DNA from 4 places in the Streptomyces sp. NPDC058195 genome. Region 1 is predicted to be linked to each of the others. Evidence: riboswitches for the same ligand, from Rfam matches in the RefSeq annotation. Region 1 holds a riboswitch; each other region holds the start of a gene.
The links. Region 1 has a riboswitch for cyclic di-AMP ahead of ACFVWY_RS16500 (peptidoglycan DD-metalloendopeptidase family protein). Riboswitches for the same ligand answer to the same signal wherever they lie in the genome.
Positions count from the first base shown of each region.

Region 2: it holds a riboswitch for cyclic di-AMP, as region 1 does, so the genes downstream of both, ACFVWY_RS12805 (M23 family metallopeptidase) here and ACFVWY_RS16500 (peptidoglycan DD-metalloendopeptidase family protein) in region 1, are expected to answer to the same signal.
Region 3: it holds a riboswitch for cyclic di-AMP, as region 1 does, so the genes downstream of both, ACFVWY_RS03725 (NlpC/P60 family protein) here and ACFVWY_RS16500 (peptidoglycan DD-metalloendopeptidase family protein) in region 1, are expected to answer to the same signal.
Region 4: it holds a riboswitch for cyclic di-AMP, as region 1 does, so the genes downstream of both, ACFVWY_RS11740 (C40 family peptidase) here and ACFVWY_RS16500 (peptidoglycan DD-metalloendopeptidase family protein) in region 1, are expected to answer to the same signal.

Region 1 is NZ_JBHVVM010000011.1:162,734-168,050, forward strand. It holds gene ACFVWY_RS16495 (alpha-galactosidase) at 1-867, shown strand, start outside; cyclic di-AMP (ydaO/yuaA leader) riboswitch at 1,163-1,319, shown strand; gene ACFVWY_RS16500 (peptidoglycan DD-metalloendopeptidase family protein) at 1,323-2,228, shown strand; gene ACFVWY_RS16505 (SGNH/GDSL hydrolase family protein) at 2,402-3,241, shown strand; gene ACFVWY_RS16510 (STM4011 family radical SAM protein) at 3,310-4,182, opposite strand; gene ACFVWY_RS16515 (STM4012 family radical SAM protein) at 4,191-5,317, opposite strand, start outside.
Region 2 is NZ_JBHVVM010000008.1:106,916-112,232, forward strand. It holds gene ACFVWY_RS12795 (M16 family metallopeptidase) at 1-830, shown strand, start outside; gene ACFVWY_RS12800 (M16 family metallopeptidase) at 854-2,236, shown strand; cyclic di-AMP (ydaO/yuaA leader) riboswitch at 2,474-2,639, shown strand; gene ACFVWY_RS12805 (M23 family metallopeptidase) at 2,653-3,477, shown strand; partial or broken gene ACFVWY_RS12810 (GntR family transcriptional regulator) at 3,703-4,394, shown strand; gene ACFVWY_RS12815 (HPr family phosphocarrier protein) at 4,542-4,823, opposite strand; gene ACFVWY_RS12820 (GNAT family N-acetyltransferase) at 4,997-5,317, shown strand, end outside.
Region 3 is NZ_JBHVVM010000002.1:370,005-375,321, reverse strand. It holds gene ACFVWY_RS03735 (NlpC/P60 family protein) at 1-599, opposite strand, end outside; gene ACFVWY_RS03730 (hypothetical protein) at 877-1,230, shown strand; gene ACFVWY_RS03725 (NlpC/P60 family protein) at 1,301-2,428, opposite strand; cyclic di-AMP (ydaO/yuaA leader) riboswitch at 2,435-2,596, opposite strand; gene pcrA (DNA helicase PcrA) at 2,819-5,260, shown strand.
Region 4 is NZ_JBHVVM010000007.1:175,115-180,431, reverse strand. It holds gene bioB (biotin synthase BioB) at 1-139, opposite strand, end outside; gene ACFVWY_RS11760 (8-amino-7-oxononanoate synthase) at 281-1,423, shown strand; gene ACFVWY_RS11755 (DUF397 domain-containing protein) at 1,534-1,740, opposite strand; gene ACFVWY_RS11750 (helix-turn-helix domain-containing protein) at 1,764-2,624, opposite strand; gene ACFVWY_RS11745 (ATP-binding protein) at 2,828-3,304, shown strand; gene ACFVWY_RS11740 (C40 family peptidase) at 3,286-3,759, opposite strand; cyclic di-AMP (ydaO/yuaA leader) riboswitch at 3,763-3,961, opposite strand; gene ACFVWY_RS11735 (hypothetical protein) at 4,323-4,631, opposite strand; gene ACFVWY_RS11730 (ATP-dependent Clp protease proteolytic subunit) at 4,639-5,277, opposite strand.

The DNA.
Region 1 (5,317 bases):
GGCCGGGCCCGGACGGAGTACCGCAACCAGCTGGTGCTCAATCTGGCCCGGCCCGATGTCCAGGAGTACCTCTGGGAGCGGCTGCACGCGCTGCTCTCCGGCACCCCCGTCGACTACGTGAAGTGGGACTTCAACCGCTGCTTCACCGACCCGGGCTGGCCCGGTGAGGAGTATCCCCAGAAGATCTGGACCGCCCATGTGGACGCCCTGTACGCGCTGATCGACCGGCTCAGGGCCGCCCACCCCGCCGTTGCCTTCGAGTCCTGCTCGGGCGGGGGCGGCCGGATCGACCTGGGCATCCTGTCCCGTACCGACCAGGTGTGGACCTCCGACAACACCGACCCGCTCGACCGGCTCGCCATCCAGGAGGGCTTCGGGCACCTCCACCCGGCCCGGGTGATGGCCGCCTGGGTCACCGACAGCCCGAACCGCCAGCTCAACGGCAGGGTCAGCTCGCTGCGATTCCGCTTCGTGAGCGCCATGGCCGGGGTGCTCGGCATCGGCGGGAACCTCACCGAATGGAGCGAGCAGGAGCTGACCGAGGCGCGCGGCTGGGTGGACCTCTACAAGGAGATCCGCCCCGTGGTGCAGCACGGGGCGCTGTACCGGCTGCGCGAGCCGCGCGGCGGACTCAGCGCGGTCCAGTACGTCCTCGGCGAGGAGGCCGTGGTCCTGATGTGGCTGGAGGCCCAGCGGTACGGGGAACGCCCCCCGGCCCTGCGGCTGCGCGGGCTCGACCCCGCGGCCGTGTACACCTGCCGGGAGACCGGGGCGGTCCACCACGGCTCGGTGCTGCTGCACCAGGGGCTGCACACCGGGCTCCGGGGCGATCTCGACGCGCGGGTGCTGCGCCTGCGACGGAGCTGAGCACCCGAGGTGTCCGTAATGCGCACTTTTTCCTAACATCGCCTGCTTGTAAGGGAGATGGCCGGCGTCCCGTGAGCGGGATCATATTCGTGACGGTGTGTGGCGGCGGCCCCGGCGGGCATTCCGTACCCGGTGCGGAATGACAAGATCCGTAATCCACGGAGGGTGACCGGAATTCCGCGCCGAATTCCCGGAACGGAATACCGGGGTGGAACCTGCCGCTTGTTCTCGCCGTCCCGGCTCGCTTACGGTCACCGTCATTCCGGACGGTCCGCCCAATCCTGCCGCCGACCGGAATTCACATCCACTTATCGCGTGGCAGGAGCGGGGGAACCAGGTAGGCCGCCGACCGGGGAAATCCGGCCGGCTAGGGGTGAAGTCGCACGTGGTGCGGCCGGGCATCTCCAGCCCGAACCCGACAGCTCACCTCGCAGGCGCCGGAGAGGACAGACGCCATGCCCAACACGGGTAAGCACCGCCGTACCAAGATCGGCCCCATCGCCCGCGGCATCGCCGCGGTCGGCACCGGTGGCGCCGTCATCGCACTGCCGCTGCTCGGCGCCACCGGCGCCCACGCCGCGGAGCAGTCGGCCCCGGCCGCCGCGCCGGAGCGGGCCGCCACCGCGCACACCGCGCCGAAGTCCGCCCCGAAGGCCGCGCCCGCCACGTACTCCGTCGTGTCCGGCGACTACCTGTCGAAGATCGCCGCCGAGCACCAGGTCAAGGGCGGCTGGCAGAAGCTGTACCAGGACAACCGCGAGGTCGTCGGCGAGAACCCGGGCCTGATCTTCCCCGGCATGAAGCTGACCCTCTCCGCGGCGACCGCGGCCAAGGCCGCACCCGCCGGCGCCGGCGCCGGTTCCGCCCTGCCGTCGAAGGCCCTCGCCCCGGCCGCCGAGAAGCCGGCTCCGGCCGAATCCGCCGCTGAGGAGGCCCCGGCCGCCGAGAGCACCGCTTCCGGCTACGCCCACCCGGTCCCCGGCAACCACACCACCAATTACCGGGCCTCCGGCTCCAACTGGTCCAGTGGCAGCCACACCGGTATCGACTTCCCCGTCGGCACCGGTACCGGCGTCAAGGCCATCACCTCCGGCACCGTCGTCGCCGCCGGCTGGGGCGGTGCCTACGGCAACCAGATCGTCGTCAAGCACGCCGACGGCCACTACTCGCAGTACGGCCACCTGTCCTCCCTGTCCGTCTCGGCGGGCCAGGCCGTGAGCGTCGGCCAGCAGGTCGGCCTCTCCGGCGCCACCGGCAACGTCACCGGCCCGCACCTGCACTTCGAGGTGCGCACCGGCCCGGAGTACGGCTCGGACATCGACCCGATCGCCTTCCTGGCCTCGCACGGTATCCACGTCTGAGCGTGACCTGAGGGGCGTGACCTGAGGGAACCGAAGGGGCGGTGCGCGGTGGCGCACCGCCCCTTCCGGCTATTCCCTCTTTGCCAAAAACTGACCGGGTGGTCTATCTCACCACCCGTCAACCCTTTATTACGGTCGCGTAGGTCACATTCGGCAGTGCAGGATAAGCGCTTGTGGCAGACGATTCGAGAAATATGCAACGTGGCGTCATCAACCGGCAGGGCGTCATCGGGTCGTACGCGGCGATCGGCGACAGCTTCACCGAGGGAGTCGGTGACCCCGGCCCGGACGGCACCTTCGTCGGCTGGGCGGACCGATTCGCGGTACTTCTCGCGGACCAGCTTCCGGACCCCGGCGCGGCGCTCGACGCCGGAGATTACGCGGAATTCAGATACGCCAATCTCGCCGTACGCGGACGCCTCCTCGACCAGATCGTCGAGGAGCAGGTGCCGCGCGCCAAGGAGCTCGCCCCCGACCTGGTGAGCTTCTGCGCGGGCGGCAACGACATCATCCGGCCCGGCACCGACCCCGACGACGTGGCCGAACGCTTCGAGCGCGCCGTCGCCGAGCTCACCGGGGCGGTGGGCACGGTCATGGTCACCACCGGCTTCGACACCCGGGACATTCCCGTGCTGCGCCATCTGCGCGGCAAGATCGCCACGTACACCGCCCATGTACGGGCCATCGCCGACCGCTACGACTGCCCGGTCCTGGACCTGTGGTCGCTGCGGTCCGTCCAGGACCGGCGCGCCTGGGGTGACGACCGGCTCCACCTGTCGCCCGAGGGACACACCAGGGTCGCGCTGCGCGCCGCCCAGGTCCTCGGCATCGACGTACCGGCCGACCCCGACCAGGAATGGCCCCCGCAGGCCCAGCGCGGCACCCTGGAGGTGCGGCGCGACGACATCCACTGGGCGCGCGAGCACCTGGTGCCGTGGATCGGGCGGCGGCTGCGGGGCGAGTCCTCCGGCGACCACGTCGAGGCCAAGCGCCCCGACCTGCTGCCGCTGTAGAGCCCCCGAGGCTACGCGGCGGAGCCCCCTGTGAAGCACCGCCGCTGCCCGGCGGACGTGGCCGGACCTCAGCCACGCCCGCCGGGCAGCGGCGGTGAGGCGGGTATCCGCTCCAGCACGCCGCCCGCGAAGACGTCGTACAGCGGCAGCGTCTCCAGATGCACATAGCCGATGTGGCAGTCGCAGACCGCCAGGGGGCAGGCGCGCGGCCCCAGCGCCCGCCGGTAGCTACCGTCGTAGAGATTGCCCAGCCGCGCGGGCACGAAATGACAGCGCCGCACGGTGCCCTCGCCGTCCACCGAGATCACCGACTCGCCGGTCCGGCACGGCAGACCGGCCGAACGGTGCGGGTGCCTGCTGTACGGGAAGAGCGGATCGACGGCCGTCCAGAGTTCCGCCTCCGCGTCGGTGTAGCTGTGGCCCTCCGCCGCGTTCACCCAGAGATAGACCTCGTCGGGCAGTGCGGCGCGCAGCCGCCTCGCCTCCTCCAGGTGGGCGTCCAGCCCGACGACACCGACACTGTGCCGGACCCCGAGCGCGCTCAGCTCCCGGCACTTGGCCAGGAACCGCTCGTACGGCGTCTGCCCTGGGTGGTACGTGCACCACAGGGCGATCTTCTCCCGGCCCGCGCCCGCCTCGGCCAGCCATCCCGTACGGGTGCTCAGATTGGTCTGGATCGCCACCCGGCGGATGTGCGGCAGCTGCGCCAGCTCCACCAGGGCCCGGCGGTACCAGGAGCGGACCAGGCCCTCGCCCCACGGTGTGAACAGCACCGAGATCCGGTCGCCGGTCTGCGCCGCGGCCCACGCCGTGAACCGCTCCAGCGCGGCCCGGTCGGCCCGCAGCTGCTCCCGGCTGTCGCGCCGCTTGGCGAACGGACAGTACGGACAGTCGTAATCACAGGAGGCCAGCGGGCCCCGGTACAGGATCGTCAGGTCCATCGCCGCGCTCACTTCAGCTCGTACGCGGCCATCGCGGCGCGCACGGCGGGGGAGAAGAGCTCCGGGCCCAGGGCGTCGGAGTGCGCCAGACCCTCGGGGGACAGGCGAAGCCGCCGCTGATCCCCGGCCGGCGCGTCCAGCCAGCCGCGCGCCTCGAACGCGCCGAGCTCCCGGGGGAAGTCCTCGAAGGGCGAGCCGCCGAACCGCTCCCGGTAGCCGTCCAGGCACAGCCCCTCCGCCTGGAGCACCGACTGCAGCAGATGACGGCGGCGCGCCTCGTCCCCGTCCACGTACCGTCCGACCTCGGCGCGGGAGAAGTCCTCGGTGGCGGTGTAGCCGTCGATGATCGCCCGCACCTCCCGCATCTCCACCGCGTAGTCGAAGGAGTAGTGCAGCCGCGTGGTGTACGAACGGGCGCCGCACCCCAGGCCGATCATGCCGTCGGTCTGGCAGGCGTAGTCGTCGGGGCCCTGCGCGCGGGGGGCGTCGGCGCGGCGGAACATCCGCATCGAGACCTGCTCGTAGCCGTGCGACAGGAGGTGGTCGCGGCCCGCGCGGTACAGCCGCAGCCGCTGCTCGTCCCAGGCCGCGTCCGCGGCCTCGCCCTCGGCGCCCAGCCGCCCCAGACCGGTCAGCGGGCGCACGTACAGCGGGTAGAGGTACAGCTCCTCCGGCCGCCAGGCGAGCGCGGCGTCCAGTGACGCGCGCCAGCTCTCCTCGGTCTGGCCGTCGATGCCGTAGATCAGATCGATGTTGAGGACCGGGATACCGGCTTCGCGTATCCGGCCCAGCGCCGACTCCACATCGGCGCGCCGCTGCGGGCGCACCGCGGCACGCGCCTCCGACTCGACGAAGCTCTGCACCCCGATGCTGACCCGGGTCGTACCGCGGTCGGCGAGGACGGCCAGCCGGTCGGCGGTCGCGGTCGACGGCGAGGTCTCGACCGACAGCGGCACGGACCGCAGATCGGCTCCCATCCGCATCTCCGCGATGTCGCAGAGCCGCTCCAGCTCGGCCGCCGTCAGGAACGTGGGCGTACCGCCCCCGAACGCGGCGGCGGCGAACCGCACCGGCTCCGCGTCACCCAGCGCTTCCCGGACCGTGACGGCCTGCCGCTCCAGCGCGTCGAGGTAGC
Region 2 (5,317 bases), on a different contig from region 1:
CGATGGCCGATCTGGACGCCGCGACCCTGGAGGACGCGCGCGCCTTCTTCCGCACCTACTACGCGCCCAACAACGCGGTGCTCTCGGTGGTCGGCGACATCGACCCCGAGCAGACCCTCGCCTGGATCGAGAAGTACTTCGGTTCCATCCCGTCCCACGACGGCAAGCAGCCGCCGCGCGACGGGGCGCTCCCGGAGACCATCGGCGAGCAGCTGCGCGAGGAGGTGCGCGAGGAGGTCCCGGCGCGGGCCCTGATGGCCGCCTACCGGCTGCCGCACGACGGCACCCGCGAGTGTGACGCGGCGGACCTCGCGCTGACCGTGCTCGGCGGCGGTGAGTCCTCGCGGCTCCACAACCGTCTGGTCCGCCGTGACCGTACGGCGGTGGCGGCCGGGTTCGGGCTGCTGCGGCTGGCCGGGGCGCCCTCGCTCGGCTGGCTGGACGTGAAGACGTCCGGCGGCGTGGAGGTGCCGGAGATCGAGGCCGCGGTCGACGAGGAGCTCGCCAGGTTCGCCGCCGAGGGCCCCACGCCCGAGGAAATGGAGCGCGCACAGGCCCAGTTGGAACGCGAGTGGCTGGACCGCCTCGGTACGGTCGCCGGGCGCGCCGACGAACTCTGCCGGTTCGCGGTGCTCTTCGGTGACCCGCAGCTCGCCCTGACCGCCGTGCACCGGGTGCTCGACGTCACCGCGGAGGAGGTCCAGGCGGTCGCCAAGGCCCGGCTGCGCCCCGACAACCGGGCGGTGCTGGTCTACGAGCCGGTCGAGGCGGCCGAGTCCGCGGACGCCGACGCTGACGACACCGACGCGCAGGAAGGAGCGGGCAAGTGACCGACGCCGCGACTGGAGTTTCGATGCAGTACCACCCGCAGCCGGTCCCCGGCGTCGCCCGTCCCTGGGCCTTCCCCGCCCCGGAGCGCGGCTCCCTGCCCAACGGCCTCACGGTGCTCCGCTGCCACCGCCCCGGCCAGCAGGTCGTGGCGGTCGAGATCTTCCTCGACGCCCCGCTGGACGCCGAGCCCGAGGGCCTCGACGGCGTGGCCACGATCATGTCGCGGGCCCTGTCCGAGGGCACCGACAAGCGCACCGCGGAGGAGTTCGCCGCCGAGCTGGAGCGCTGCGGTGCCACGCTCGACGCGCACGCGGACCACCCCGGCGTCCGGGTCTCCCTTGAGGTTCCGGCCTCCCGGCTGGCCAAGGCGCTCGGACTGGTCGCCGAGGCGCTGCGGGCGCCCGCCTTCTCCGACAGCGAGATCGAGCGGCTGGTGCGCAACCGGCTCGACGAGATCCCGCACGAGCAGGCCAACCCGGCCCGGCGCGCCGCCAAGCAGCTCTCCAAGGAGCTCTTCCCGGCACAGGCGCGCATGTCGCGTCCGCGCCAGGGCACCGAGGAGACGGTGGAGCGGATCGACGCGGCGGCCGTGCGCGCCTTCTTCGAGGCCCACGTCCGGCCGTCCGCCGCGACCGCCGTGGTCGTCGGTGACCTCACCGGCATCGATCTGGACGCCCTGCTCGCCGACACCCTGGGCGACTGGTCGGGCGAGGCCGCCGAGTCCCGCCCGGTGCCTCCGATCACCGCCGACGACACCGGCCGCGTGGTGATCGTCGACCGTCCCGGCGCGGTCCAGACCCAGCTGCTGATCGGCAGGGTCGGCGCCGACCGCCACGACCGTGTGTGGCCGGCCCAGGTGCTCGGCACCTACTGCCTGGGCGGCACGCTCACCTCCCGCCTCGACCGGGTGCTGCGCGAGGAGAAGGGCTACACGTACGGCGTGCGGGCCTTCGCCCAGGTGCTGCGCTCGACGGCCCCGGGCTCCGCCTCGGGCGCCACCGGTGCCTCGATGCTGGCCATCAGCGGTTCGGTGGACACGGAGTCCACCGAACCGGCGCTGAAGGACCTGTGGACGGTCCTGCGGACGCTGGCGGCCGGGGGCCTCACCGACGAGGAGCGCGAGACGGCGGTGCAGAACCTGGTGGGCGTGGCGCCCCTGAAGTTCGAGACGGCGGCCTCCGTCGCGGGAACCCTCGCCGACCAGGTCGAGCAGCATCTGCCGGACGACTACCAGGCGCAGCTGTACGCCCGCCTCGCGGAGACCGGCACGGTCGAGGCGACCGCGGCGGTCGTCAACGCCTTCCCGGTCGACCGGCTGGTCACGATCCTGGTCGGCGACGCGGCCCGGATCGAGGAGCCCGTCCGGACCCTGGGCATCGGAGAGGTGACGGTGGTCACCGGCTGACCGGCTGGTCATCGGTCGGCCTCTGGCCGCACCGATCGGTACGCAGTGGGGCAAAGGGGCGACCCTCGCGAGCGAGATCTCGCGAGAGTCGCCCCTTTTGTCCGTTCTGTTGCAAGGGTTGCCTGTCTGCCCTGTGGGATGCGCTACAAAACGCCCTGTCCGTTTGGCGGATGAAAGTCGCCCCGTTTAGCGTCGGCACGACTGTTCGCCACTCGTATGCCGCATCCGCGACGTACCGGACAGTCATCGCCGAGTCCCCGTCCGGCGCGAGCCCGGGGAGCCGGGGACCCACGCAGTCCCTGGGGTGAATCGGACGCCTGAGCCCCAAGGGGCCGGGGCGCCCGTAGGAGACCTTCCTGCTCCGAACCCGTCAGCTAACCCGGTAGGCGAGAAGGAAGGAAAGGATCAGCCACTCCATGGCGTTCACCCGTGCCACCGGGAAGCATCGTGCCCCGGGCCGACTGAAGCGCAAGGGCGCGAAGGCCGTCGGCGTCGCGGCCCTGGCCACCACCGGCGTCATCGGCGGTCTGGCCGCCCCGGCCGTCGCCGCGGACGCCGAGTCCGCCGCCGTCGAGGACACCGGCCTGACCCAGGTCCTCACCATCGACGAGACCCTCGCCGAGCGGATCGGAGCCCAGGCCGACGCGCAGCGGCACCAGGCCGACGCCGCGGCGAAGGCCGAGGCCGAGGCCAAGGCGAAGGCGAAGGCCGAGGCGCGGAAGAAGGCAGCGGCCAAGAAGAAGGCCGAGGCCAAGGCGGCTGCGGAGCGCGCGGCCGAGTCCCGCGCCGGGACGGCGACCCGTGTCGCCCGGTCCGCCGAGCGCACCGCGCTGGGCGCCTTCCACCTTCCGGTCGCCGGTTCGTACGTCTCCACCAGCTACAAGTCCGGCGGCTCGCTCTGGTCCTCCGGCAGTCACTCGGGCGTCGACTTCCACGCCGCGTCCGGCAGCTCCGTCGTCGCCGTCGGCGCCGGTACGGTCGTCGAGGCCGGCTGGGGCGGCGCGTACGGCAACAACATCGTGCTCCGGATGGCGGACGGCACGTACACGCAGTACGGCCACCTCTCCTCGATCGGTGTCGCGGTCGGTCAGGGCGTCGCCGCGGGCCAGCAGATCGGCCTCTCCGGTTCGACCGGGAACTCCACCGGGCCGCACCTTCACTTCGAGGCCCGGACGACGCCGTCGTACGGCTCCGACGTGGACCCGGTCGCGTACCTGCGCGCCCATGGCGCCGCCCTCTGACCGGCGCACCGCCACAGCTTCCGCCGAAGGCCCCGGGCTCCGCGTCCGGGGCCTTCGGCGTGCCCGCCGTGCGGTACGGGCGACCGCCCGGCGCCGGACCTTCGCGCGGCCGGAAGGTATTCATGAATTTCCACCCGGCATCGGAAATGGTGCCGCATTGCCATAGAGTCACGGAACAGGCGTCGGGCAGCCGCTTTTAGCGGGCATGGAGACGGAGGTTCGGGCATGCGCATTCCCGCGCATTCGGTAAGTACGGCGATCCGTGACGACATCGTCTCCGGTGTCTTCGGGCGCGGCAGCCGTCTCAGGGAGGAGGTGCTGGCCCGGCGGTACGGGGTCTCCCGCGTCCCGGTCCGCGAAGCGCTGCGCACCCTGGAGTCCGAGGGCTTCGTGGTCACCCGCAGACACGCGGGTGCCTGTGTCGCCGAGCCCACCGACCTGGAGGCGGCCGACCTCCTGGAGGTCCGGATGCTGCTGGAGCCGCTGGGTGCCGCCCGCGCCGCGCAGCGCCGCACCGAGGCCCACCTCAAGGTGCTGTGCGGCCTCGTGCGCCTCGGTCACGACCGGGTGCGGCGGGGCGAGGGCGAGGATCTGCGCGCGCTGGGCGGCTGGTTCCACGAGACGCTGGCACAGGCCTCCGGCAGCCCTGGCCTGATCGCCCTGCTCGGCCAGCTGCGGCACAAGATCGCCTGGATGTACGTGGTCGAGCAGCCGGCCCGGCCGGCGGACGCCTGGGCCGAGCGCGGGGCCATCGTGGACGCGGTGGCGCGCGGTGACGCCGACCGGGCCAGGGCGCTGGCCGTCCACCACGCGGAGCGAGCGGCGGCCGGGCACCGGCTGCGCTCCCGGCTTCCCGCGCCGATGCCCGGGTGAGGCCCCCGCAACATTCCGAAAACACCGCGGGCATCCGTTGTTAACGAGGACGCCGTATAAAAGGGATGAGGTTCCGTGCGGCCGGCCTTCTGGATTTCCCGTACCGCATTTCTTTCCCGGTTGAATGTCCCGGAACGTGAAAAAGCCGCGGCCCTGTTCGGTGGTGCCGCGGCTCTTTCGGTGAAAACGCTTCAGACGGTCTCCGGAAGCTCTTCGAGTCCCTCGGCGACCAGCTTCGCCAGACGGTCCAGAGCGGCTTCGGCGTCGTCCGCCTCGGAAGCGAGCACGATCTCCTCGCCCCCCTGTGCGCCGAGGCCGAGGACCGCGAGCATGGACGCGGCGTTCACCGGGGTGCCCTCGGACCTGGCGATCGTCACGGGGACGCCGGAAGCCGTGGCGGCACGGACGAAGATGGAAGCGGGGCGGGCGTGCAGGCCCTCGGCCCAACCGACGTTGACGCGGCGCTCAGCCATGGTTCTGCCCTTCACGAATCAACAGTTGTCTAGACCATTCTCGCATGCGGTGCGCGGTGTTCCGGCCGAGCCGCCGGACGTCCGTGACGTGCGGGACATCCCTTGATCGGCCCTCCCAGACTGCCCCGGCCCCGGTACGTACGCGACCGCTGACAGAGCCGTAGGCTTTGCCCATGGAGCCCGCCCCGGAGCAGAGTCCCCATCATGTCTACCCCGACCACTGGGAAGCGGACGTCGTCCTCCGCGACGGCGGCACCGCGCGCATCAGGCCCATCACCACCGACGACGCCGAGCGACTGGTCAGCTTCTACGAGCAGGTCTCCGACGAGTCGAAGTACTACCGGTTCTTCGCCCCGTATCCCCGGCTGTCCGACCGGGACGTGCACCGCTTCACCCATCACGACTACGTCGACCGGGTGGGGCTCGCCGTCACGGTCGGCGGCGAGTTCATCGCGACCGTCCGCTACGACCGGATCGACGAGCGGGGCAGGCCC
Region 3 (5,317 bases), on a different contig from region 1:
CGGTTGAGGAGCCGTCTCGCCTCGGCCAGCCGGGCCGTGATCGTCGCCTTGTCCTTCCTCAGCTCGGTCCGGCGGAGGGTCAGGTCGGCGAGCTGCCCCGTGGCCTGGGCGCGCAGCGTGGCGATCCGGGCGACCTGATGCCGGACCCGGTCGAGCGCGACGGACTGGCGGTCCGCGACCCGGTCCAGGTACGACGCCCGCTCCAGGTACTGGTCGGGGTCGGAGGAGAGCGCCAGCTGCACGGAGGGGCCGAGGCCGCTCGTGCGGTACTGGGCGGCGGCGAAGGACCCCAGCTCCTGGCGGGAGGCGTGGAGGCGCTCGGTACGGCGGGCGGCCTCGTCACGCAGGGCGTCGAGGGCCCTCTCCGCGGCGCTGGCCTTCTCCTTCGCGCCGTTGTACCGCTCGGTGGCGACCTCCGCCTCGTGGTAGAGCCGGTCCACCTCGGACGTGACCTGGGCGGGGGTGCGCCGCGGTTCGGCGTGGGCCGCGGGGCCGGGCAGAGCGGCGGCGGTGGCGGCCCCGGTGAGGGCGAGGGTCGCCGCGGTGCGGGCAGCAGGGCCGCTGTACAGGCGCTGCTTGGGTTTCCGATGCGCTGCCACGGGGGCGTGCGTCCTTCCTGACGACTGCCCGACGGGGGCTACCGGCGGGCCCGGTGACCCGGTCAGTGAGTGACGCTAAACCCGGGGCACGGGCCGGAGCCGTAATGACGCATATTGCTCGTTTTTGGCGTGGCATTGCCGTCGATTGATCGGAAAAATTGCATCAGAGTGATGCAATTGGTGCAGGTGCACGTGAAGCGACACGTGGGCGTGTGTGCCCCGCGAAGGTGGACCTGCCTGCCGGGGGGTGATATGGCCACGGCTAGGCTGCGGCCTCATGGACGTACTCATTCATGTCTTCGTCGCCCTGCACATCATCGGCATCGCTTCCCTGCTGGGCGGATTCCTGACCCAGATGAAGGCGATGGGCGCGGGCACGGCCCGGTTCGTCCCGGCGATGCTCCACGGCGCGCTGGCCATGCTGGTCACCGGTGTCGCGCTGGTCGGGATGCGCGAGACCGACGGCGGCCACGTGAACAACATCAAGATCGGCGTGAAGCTGCTGGTCCTGATCGTGATCCTCGCGCTGGTCTACATCAAGCGGGACGAGGAGAAGGTCGACAAGGGCGCCTTCGCCGCGGTCGGCGGGCTGACGCTCCTCAACATCTTCATCGCCACGCTCTGGACCTGATCCCGTTCCCGGCCGCCGGGCGGACCCGGCGGCCGGGCGCGGTACGCGGTACGCGCGTGCCCGCCGCCGGCTACGCGGGGCGCACGCTGCCGTAGATCGGCATGTAGTAGATCGACTCCTCGCGCACGTTCGCCCCGGGCTTCGGCGCGTGGATCATCATCCCGTCGCCCTTGTAGATGCCGACGTGGCTGATGTCGTCGTAGAAGAAGACCAGGTCTCCCGGCCGCAGGTCCGCCGTGGCGACCCGGGTGCCGGTCTTGACCTGGTCCCAGGTGGTCCGCGGGATGTCCACGCCCGCGGCTTTCCACGCGGCCTGGGTCAGCCCGGAGCAGTCGTACGACGCCGGGCCCGTCGCGCCCCACACGTACGGCTTGCCTATCTGGGCCCGAGCGAAGGCAAGGACCTGACCGGCCTTGGTGCCGGTACTGCTGCCCGTACCCGTGCCTGTGCCCGTATCTGTACCTGTACCGGCGGGCTTCTTCGTCTCCTCCTCGGCCTTGGCTGCGGCCTGCCGCTTGGCCAGCTCCTCGGCCTTGCGCCTGGCCTCCGCCTCCTTCGTCCGCTCGATCTCCGCGAGCCGCGCCTTCTCCTCGGCGGTCAGCTTCGACAGCAGCGTGCGCGCCTCGGACAGCTTCGTGCGGACGTCCTGCTTGCTGGCGCGCAGCGAGGCCTGGGCCGTCGTCAGCGTCTCCAGGCTCCGTACCGCCTCGGCCCGCTTCTTCGCGGTCCTCGTCTGCTGGGTGCGGAAGTCCGTGACCGCCTTCTGCTGGCGGCTGGTCATCCGCTCCATCAGCTGGTTCTGGTCGAAGTACGACTGCGGGTCGTCGGCCAGGAAGAACGTGGCGGTCGGCGCGACGGAACCGTTGCGGTACTGCGCGGCGGCGAAGGCGCCCAGCGTCCTGCGGGCGTCGTTGAGCTTGTCGGCGCGCTGGGCGACGTCCTCCAGCAGGGCATCGACCGTGGCGCGCTGGGCGGCGGACGCCTCCTTCGCCTGGTTGTACTTCTGGGTCGCGGTACCCGCCTGCCGGTAGAGGTCGTCGACCTTCTTCTGGACATCCTCGATGCCCGGCTTCGGGTCCGGCGCGGCCACCGCGCTCTGCGTGGAGAGCAGCGTCACGGACGCCAGGGCCGCGGTGGTGAGCCCGACGGCCGGTGCGGTGGAGCGCACCCGGGTGCGCGGTTTGCGGTGCGATGCCAAAACGGCATCTCCTTCCGTGGACCGCCTACCGGGTTAGCTGTCGGGTTCGGACGAACGGAAGGCGCCCTACGGTCCGTGTGGGGGGAGGACCGATTCACCCCGGTACTGCGTCTGGGCCCCCGGCTCCGGACTCCCGCGAGGGCAGCCCGGATTCGGCGCGGGCGTCCGCTCGGCGTGGTTCGCCGCAAGGGGGTCGGGCCGCCCGGTCGAGCACGCTAGCCAACCCGTGGTACCGCTGTGAAGGTTGATGTTCGATATGCCCGATACATCTTCGTGACCCGCGTGACGGAGGCAGGGGCGCTCACCCACCGTGGGGCGCCGGTCCCGCTCCGTACCGCCTCGCGGAACGCCCGCCGGGGGCCAGGGGTCAGCCCGTAGACTCGGCAAGCGATGAGCAGCCTCTTTGACGACAGTTTCCTGGCCAGCCTCCAGCACTCGGAGGAACAGCCCCCGCCGCCCCCCGAGGACGCCGCACCCGAAGAGGTGCCGGAGGGTCTGTTCGAGGGCGTCTTCGACGGCCCGCCGCCCAGGGACTCCTACTACCGCGACGGCGCCCCCCGCCCCGTCATTGACGCCGCGGCCCTCCTCGACGGGCTGAACACCGAGCAGCGCGCCGCCGTCGTCCACGCGGGCTCCCCGCTGCTCATCGTCGCCGGGGCCGGTTCGGGCAAGACCCGGGTGCTGACGCACCGGATCGCCCATCTCCTCGCCGAGCGCGGGGTGCACCCCGGCCAGATCCTGGCGATCACGTTCACCAACAAGGCCGCGGGCGAGATGAAGGAGCGCGTCGAGCAGCTCGTCGGTCCGCGCGCCAACGCCATGTGGGTCATGACCTTCCACAGCGCGTGCGTACGCATCCTGCGCCGTGAGTCGAAGCGGCTCGGCTTCACCTCGTCGTTCTCGATCTACGACGCGGCCGACTCCAAGCGGCTGATGGCCCTGGTCTGCCGCGACCTCGACCTGGACCCGAAGCGCTTCCCGCCGAAGTCGTTCACGGCCAAGGTCTCCAACCTGAAGAACGAGCTGATCGACGAGGAGACCTTCGCCGCTCAGGCCGCCGACGGCTTCGAGAAGACCCTCGCCCAGGCCTACGCGATGTACCAGTCCCGGCTGCGCGAGGCCAACGCGCTGGACTTCGACGACATCATCATGACGACGGTCCACCTGCTCCAGGCCTTCCCCGACGTCGCCGAGCACTACCGCCGCCGCTTCCGGCACGTCCTGGTCGACGAGTACCAGGACACCAACCACGCCCAGTACACCCTGGTGCGCGAGCTGGTCGGCCCGGCGGGCGAGGGCGACGCCCCGGCCGAGCTGTGCGTGGTCGGTGACGCGGACCAGTCGATCTACGCCTTCCGCGGCGCGACCATCCGCAACATCCTCCAGTTCGAGGAGGACTACCCGGACGCGACGACGATCCTCCTGGAGCAGAACTACCGCTCCACGCAGACGATCCTCTCCGCCGCCAACGCCGTCATCGAACGCAACGAGAGCCGCCGCCCCAAGAACCTCTGGACGAACGCCGGCACCGGCGCCCGGATCACCGGTTACGTCGCCGACACCGAGCACGACGAGGCGCAGTTCGTCGCCGACGAGATCGACCGGCTGACCGACGCGGGCGACGCCAGGGCCGGGGACGTCGCGATCTTCTACCGCACCAACGCGCAGTCCCGCGTCTTCGAAGAGATCTTCATCCGCGTCGGCCTGCCCTACAAGGTCGTCGGCGGGGTGCGCTTCTACGAGCGCAAGGAGGTCCGGGACATCCTGGCCTACCTGCGCGTCCTCGCCAACCCCGAGGACACCGTCCCGCTGCGCCGCATCCTCAACGTGCCCAAGCGCGGCATCGGCGACCGCGCCGAGGCGATGATCGACGCCCTCTCCCTGCGCGAGAAGATCACTTTCCCGCAGGCGCTGCGCCGGGTCGACGAGGCGTACGGCATGGCCGCCCGCTCGGCCAACGCCGTCAAGCGGTTCAACACGCTGATGGAGGAACTGCGCACCATCGTCGAGTCGGGCGCGGGCCCCGCGGTGGTCCTGGAAGCGGTCCTGGAGCGGACGGGCTACCTCGCCGAACTCCAGGCGTCCACCGACCCGCAGGACGAGACCCGGATCGAGAACCTCCAGGAACTCGCCGCGGTCGCCCTCGAATTCGAGCAGGAGCGGGGCGAGGCGGGCGAGGAGGGCGCCGGCACGCTCGCCGACTTCCTGGAGAAGGTCGCGCTCGTCGCCGACTCCGACCAGATCCCCGACGAGGACGAGGACGGCTCCGGCGTCATCACACTGATGACCCTGCACACCGCGAAGGGCCTCGAATTCCCGGTCGTCTTCCTGACCGGCATGGAGGACGGCGTCTTCCCGCACATGCGGGCGCTGGGGCAGACCAAGGAGCTGGAGGAGGAGCGGCGGCTCGCCTACGTGGGCATCACCCGGGCCCGTGAGCGGCTCTACCTGACCCGGGCGGCGATGCGCAGCGCGTGGGGCCAGCCGTCGTACAACCCGCCGTCGCGGTTCCTGGAGGAGATCCCGGACCAGCACCTGGAGTGGAAGCGGAAGGGGCCGATGGCGGCCTCGGCGGGGCCGACCTCGGGAATCACGTCCTCGCTGTCCGCCTCCCGCGCGCGCTCCGGCCCTTCGGGCTTCGCGACTCGGCGGACCTCGGACAAGCCGGCCATCGCGCTGGCGGTCGGGGACCGGGTCACGCACGACCAGTTCGGGCTCGGCACGGTGACGGCGGTCGAGGGAGTCGGCGACCAGGCGAAGGCCACGGTCGACTTCGGGGACGAGCGGCCGAAGAAGCTGCTGCTGCGGTACGCGCCGGTCGAGAAGCTGTAGACGCACGAGGGGCGGGGCCGCCGGGCGGTGGCCCCCGCGGGCCCCCCCCCCCGGGCC
Region 4 (5,317 bases), on a different contig from region 1:
ACTGACGGCGTACCTTCCCGGCCGCGGCCACCACTTCGAGCAGGTCGTCGTCCGGGGTCGCCAGCACGGCGAGGGCTTCTTCACGGGTCGGCGGCTCGCGCCGCAGGCCCTTGTCCACCAGCGTGGTCAGGAGGTCCATGGCGAAGATCCTGTCCTACACAGGTCCCGCAGCCAAGGAGGAACCGGACAACACTACCTGTCGAGGGTGTGTGTATTGCCACACCATGACCGGACGTGCCCGCGGTTAAGGTCTGTGAGCTGCCTACAAAAGGGACCGCTCATGTCCTTCGACCCGTTCAGCTGGACCGACGCCGAGGCACGCCGTCGTGCCGACGCCGGACTCGTCCGTGTCCTGCGTCCCCGGCCCGCCGTCTGCGGGCTCCTCGACCTCGCGAGCAACGACTACCTGGGGCTGGCCAGACACCCCGGCATCACCGGGGCCGCGGCCGCGGCCGCGCGCGAATGGGGCGCGGGCGCGACCGGTTCACGACTGGTCACCGGCTCCACCGCACTCCACGCCGCGCTCGAACAGGAACTGGCGGAGTTCTGCGGTTTCGAGGCGGCCCTGGTGCTGTCCTCCGGCTACGCGGCCAACCTCGCCGCCGTCACGGCGCTCACCGGACACGGCTCACTGATCGTCTCGGACGCGGGCAACCACGCCTCGATCGTGGACGGCTGCCGGCTCTCCCGCGCCCGGACCGCCGTCGTGCCGCACGCCGAACCCGAGGCCGTACGCAAAGCCCTGCGGACGCGCGACGGGCGGGCGCTGGTCGTCACGGACTCGGTCTTCTCGGTCGACGGCGACGCGGCGCCGCTGTCCGAACTGGCCGGGATCTGCCGTACGGAGGACTCCGCGCTGCTCGTCGACGACGCGCACGGACTGGGCGTGCTGGGGGCGGGCGGCCGGGGCGCATTGGCCGCCGCCGGGCTCGCGGGCGACGCCGGGACCGTCCTCACGCTGACCCTCTCCAAGTCCCTCGGCAGCCAGGGCGGAGCCATTCTCGGTCCGGCCCGGGTCATCGACCACCTCGTCAACACGGCCCGGACGTTCATCTTCGACACCGGCCTCGCACCGGCCGCCGCGGGCGCCGCCCTCGCAGGCCTGCGGCTGCTGCGCCGCGAGCCCGGACGGGCCGAACGGGTCCGTGCGGTGGCCACCGTGCTCCACCAACGGCTGACCGCGGCCGGACTGTCCGCCGTACGGCCCGACGCGGCGGTGGTGTCGGTCCGCGCGCCCTCGGCGGACGCGGCGGTGCGCTGGGCGGCTGACTGCCGTGCGGCCGGTGTCCTCGTCGGCTGTTTCCGTCCCCCGTCGGTGCCCGACGGGGTGTCCCGGCTCCGGCTGACCGCGCGCGCCGACCTGACCGAGGAGGAGATCACCACCGCCGTGGAGACCGTCGTGCGGACCGCCCCCGCCAGCTGACCGCACCGCCCCCGACCAGCTGTCAGGAGGCGCTGGCCGGCCGCGCGGCTGGCCGCACCGCCATCCGGCCGGGCCGTCAGCCGTTCCGAGCTGGCACCGGACCGCGGCCGTCAGCCGGCCAGAGTCCGGTGCAGACCGGTGACGAAGGAGGTCCAGGCCGTCGCGGAGAACCGTAACGGCGTTCTGGACAGGTCCTTGGAGTCCCGCACGGCGAGCCGTCCGTCGGAGACGGGCGCGGTCTCCACGCAGTTGTTCATGCCCGTGCTGCGGCTGCTGCGCCGCCAGTCCGAGCCGTGCTGTGCCAGGCAGTCCGACATGAGGTCCCTCCGGGCGGTCCGGTTCACTGTGCGCCGCGGTCGATCGCGGCGATGAGGTCCAGCGAGTGCTCCGGCGACAGCGCGTGCGCCTGCATGGTGCGGAAGGCCGAGCTGTACGCCTCAAGGTCTTCTTTCCGCTCCAGATAGAGGCTACTCGTCAAATGGTCAAGAACGACCACATCCAGATCAGAAGTGTTCGGGAATGAGAAAATAACGAAAGGCCCGGTCAGCCCGGCGTACCCGCCCATCGCGAACGGCAGCAACTGGAGCCGTACGTGGGGGAGCTGGGCCACTCTGGTCAGATGGCGCAGCTGCTCCCGCATCACCCGGCAGCCGCCGACCTGGCGCCGCAGTACCGCCTCGTCGAGCACCGCGCTCAGCCGCAGCGGCGGATCGGTCCGCAGCACCCCCTGCCGGGCCAGCCGCACCTCCACCAGCGAGTCCAGCTGACCGGCGGGCAGCCCGTCCAGCGAGGCCCGGGTCACCGCACGCGCGTAGTCGGCGGTCTGCAGGAGCCCCGGCACCACCGAGGTCTCCAGTGTGCGTGCGGTGCGCGCCTGCGACTCCAGGCTGATGAAGTCGCGGTACTGGGGCGGGAGCAGGCCGCGATAGGCATGCCACCAGCCGGTACCGCCCCCACCGGCCGAGCCCGCCAGTGCCGCCAGGAGGCCGCGCAACCGGGCGTCGTCCACGCCGTACGTGTCCAGCAGCCGGTTCACGTCGGCGGGATGCACCCCGCTCACGCCGGTCTCGATCCGGCTCACCTTCGACTGGTGCCAGCCGAGTGTCCGGGCCGCTTCCCGGCTGGTGAGCCCCGACGCGTGGCGCAGGCTCCGCAGTTCTTCCCCGAGTTTGCGGCGTCGCACCGCGGGGCCGTGCTGCATGCGCGCTCTCCCTCTTCCGCCGACCGGACAGTGTGCCGCCGTTCACAGGCGCAGGTGGCAGAGTTCACCGCATTGAGCGATAGATATATGCATATTGTGGTGTGGCACCCCCACAGCGGGCAGCATCAGGGGCAATCCGGCGCCAAGCGCGGCCCGGCCCGGCCCGATCGGTGGACCGGCCCGGGAGGGAAGGACGGCACGCTGTGGCAGATCATCAGAGGGCATGCGTCACCCTGCCGAGCGATCCGGTCTCGGTTCCGGCGGCGCGCAGATACGTGGTCGGGGTGCTCGGCGGATGGGGTCTGGCCGACGACGCCGATTTCGTCGACGGCGTCCGGCTCATCGTCTCCGAACTGGCGACCAACGTCGTGCAGCACACCTTCGGGCAGTCGCCCACCTTCACCGTGGACCTCCGGCTGGACCAGGAGGAGAGGTTCCGCCTGGGGGTGACGGACAGTCATCCGCAGTGGCCCAGGCGACCGCCCGCCGCGGTGCGGCAGGACAACGGACGTGGCATGGGGATCATCCGCTGTCTGGCGCAGCAGCGCGGCGGGCGGCTGACCGTCACCCCCACCTCCGACGGCGGCAAGACGGTGTGGGTCGTGCTGCCGTGGCGGGTGCCCGTGCGGAGCCGGGCGGGGGCTTCGGGGACCGGCCGGGCTCAGCCGACCCGGCCGTAGTAGACGCTCTTGGTCCAGATCTTCTCCAGCCGGACCACCGCGCCGCTCCTGGGCGAGTGCCAGATCCTGCCCGCTCCGGCGTAGATCCCGACGTGGTAGACGCTGCGGCCGTAGTGGAAGAAGACCAGGTCGCCGCGTTGCCGGCGTGAGGCCGAGACGTGCCGGGTCCGGTTGTACTGCTGCTGTGCGGTGCGGGGGAGCTTCTTGCCGGCCTTCTTGAACGCGTAGAGGGTCAGGCCCGAGCAGTCGAAGCGGTGGGGACCGGCGGCGCCCCAGCGGTACGGCGCCCCCTTCTTCGATGCCGCGATGCCGAGCGCCTTCGTCGATACGGTCGCGGCCTGGGCGTCCGCCTGGACACCCGGGGCGAACATGGTGCCGCCGACGGCGGCGAGAGTGAGAACCGAGGCCGTTCCGGCCCGGACGAACAGAGACGGGACATGAACCTGCGCAGACATGCGCAACCCTTCGTCAGCCGCCTGTGAAGGATGACCTGTCGGGTTCGGGCCGGCGAAGTCGCCCGGCCGCGTGGTGCGGCTTCACCCCGAGGGTCGTCCGGTGTGTCCGGGCCGACCCGTTGTGCCTGGGTCCTCCACTCCTGCCGATCCACTCTCGTCGACCAGGCATCCGGACGGCGGCAGGACTCGGCGTCCGCCCGGACCGCCCCGCCGCGGTGGCGGGGGCTTGTCGTCCCAGGGATCTTGACCCACGGATCATCGGATTTCCGAGCCGAAAATGGGATATGTGAGGCTCCTCACGACTGATCCATTCAGGTGGACATGGTGCGCTCCGGGCTGCTGACGGAGCTTCGGGCCCACGCCGTACCAGCGACGGAAGCGTAGATTCCGGTCACTGTCCCTGTGAAACGCGCAAGTTGAGCGGTCTCGCGTGCGAGGGACTTCCTACGCCGAACGAGCGAGGAAATCCGATCACCGTGTCGGGTGTGTCGGCCACGGCGGCGGGGTGAGGGCCGTGGGCGGTGCGGCCGCCCGCCTCGCCCACGGCGGAGCGCACGCTCCGGTCACATCGTGGGAGCCGGGGGTACGGTGACGCGCCCGGCGCGCCGCTCACCGTCCAGCACGCGCAGCGCCCGTGCGAGCGTCGCGGTGTGGATGTGTGCCTCCCCCCGTTCGTGCATCAGCGCCAGCGCTTCCCGCAGCGCCACCGCGTGCGAGGCCAGTGCCTGAGCGGCGCGCAGCGCGCCGTAGGTGTCGGTGCCCCGGGCCGGGTTGATCCGGCCGAGCTGGTCGACGACGTCGAGGTAGCGGTCGATGAACTCTCCCTCGGCGCGGGTCAGCGCGGGAAGCGGCGGGAGTTCGGGCGGTCGCATCGTGCGTTCACCGCGCGGCGTGCGGTGGGCGGGAGGCGTTCCGGTTCTCCAGGACGTGATCCACCAGGCCGTACGCCCGTGCTCCCGCCGCGTCGAGGATCAGGTCGCGCTCGATGTCCGCGGCGATCCGTCCGGTGTCGCGGCCGGTGTGCCGCGCCAGCAGTTCGATCAGCAGCGTGTGGAGCCGTTCCATCTCCCGGGCCTCGACGGCCAGGTCGGACGGCTGGCCCCGTACCGGTTCGGGGAGTTCGGGCTGGCGCACGAGCACCCGGGCGCCGGGCAGCGCGTGCCGGTGACCAGGGGCGCCCGCGGCGAGCAGTACGGAGGCGCAGGGGCCTGCCTGGCCGAGGCAGAAGGTCTCCACCTCGCAGGTCACGTACTGCATGGTGTCGTAGATCGCGGACATGGCCTCGAAGGAGCCGCCGGGGGAGTTGATGTAGAGCGAGACGGGCCGGTCCGGGGCGGCGTGCTCCAGGTACATGAACTGCGCGATCAGATCCGAGGCGGCGGCGTCGTCGACCGGGGTGCCGAGGAAGATGATCCGCTCGGCCAGCAGCTTGGAGTACGGGTCGAGGGTGCGGACACCGTCGGTCGTGCGCTCGGTGAACTCGGGCAGCACATGGCGGGCTGCGGGGCGGAACGGCATGGTGACGCCTCTCCTTCGGAACGGACACGGGCCCCGTTCG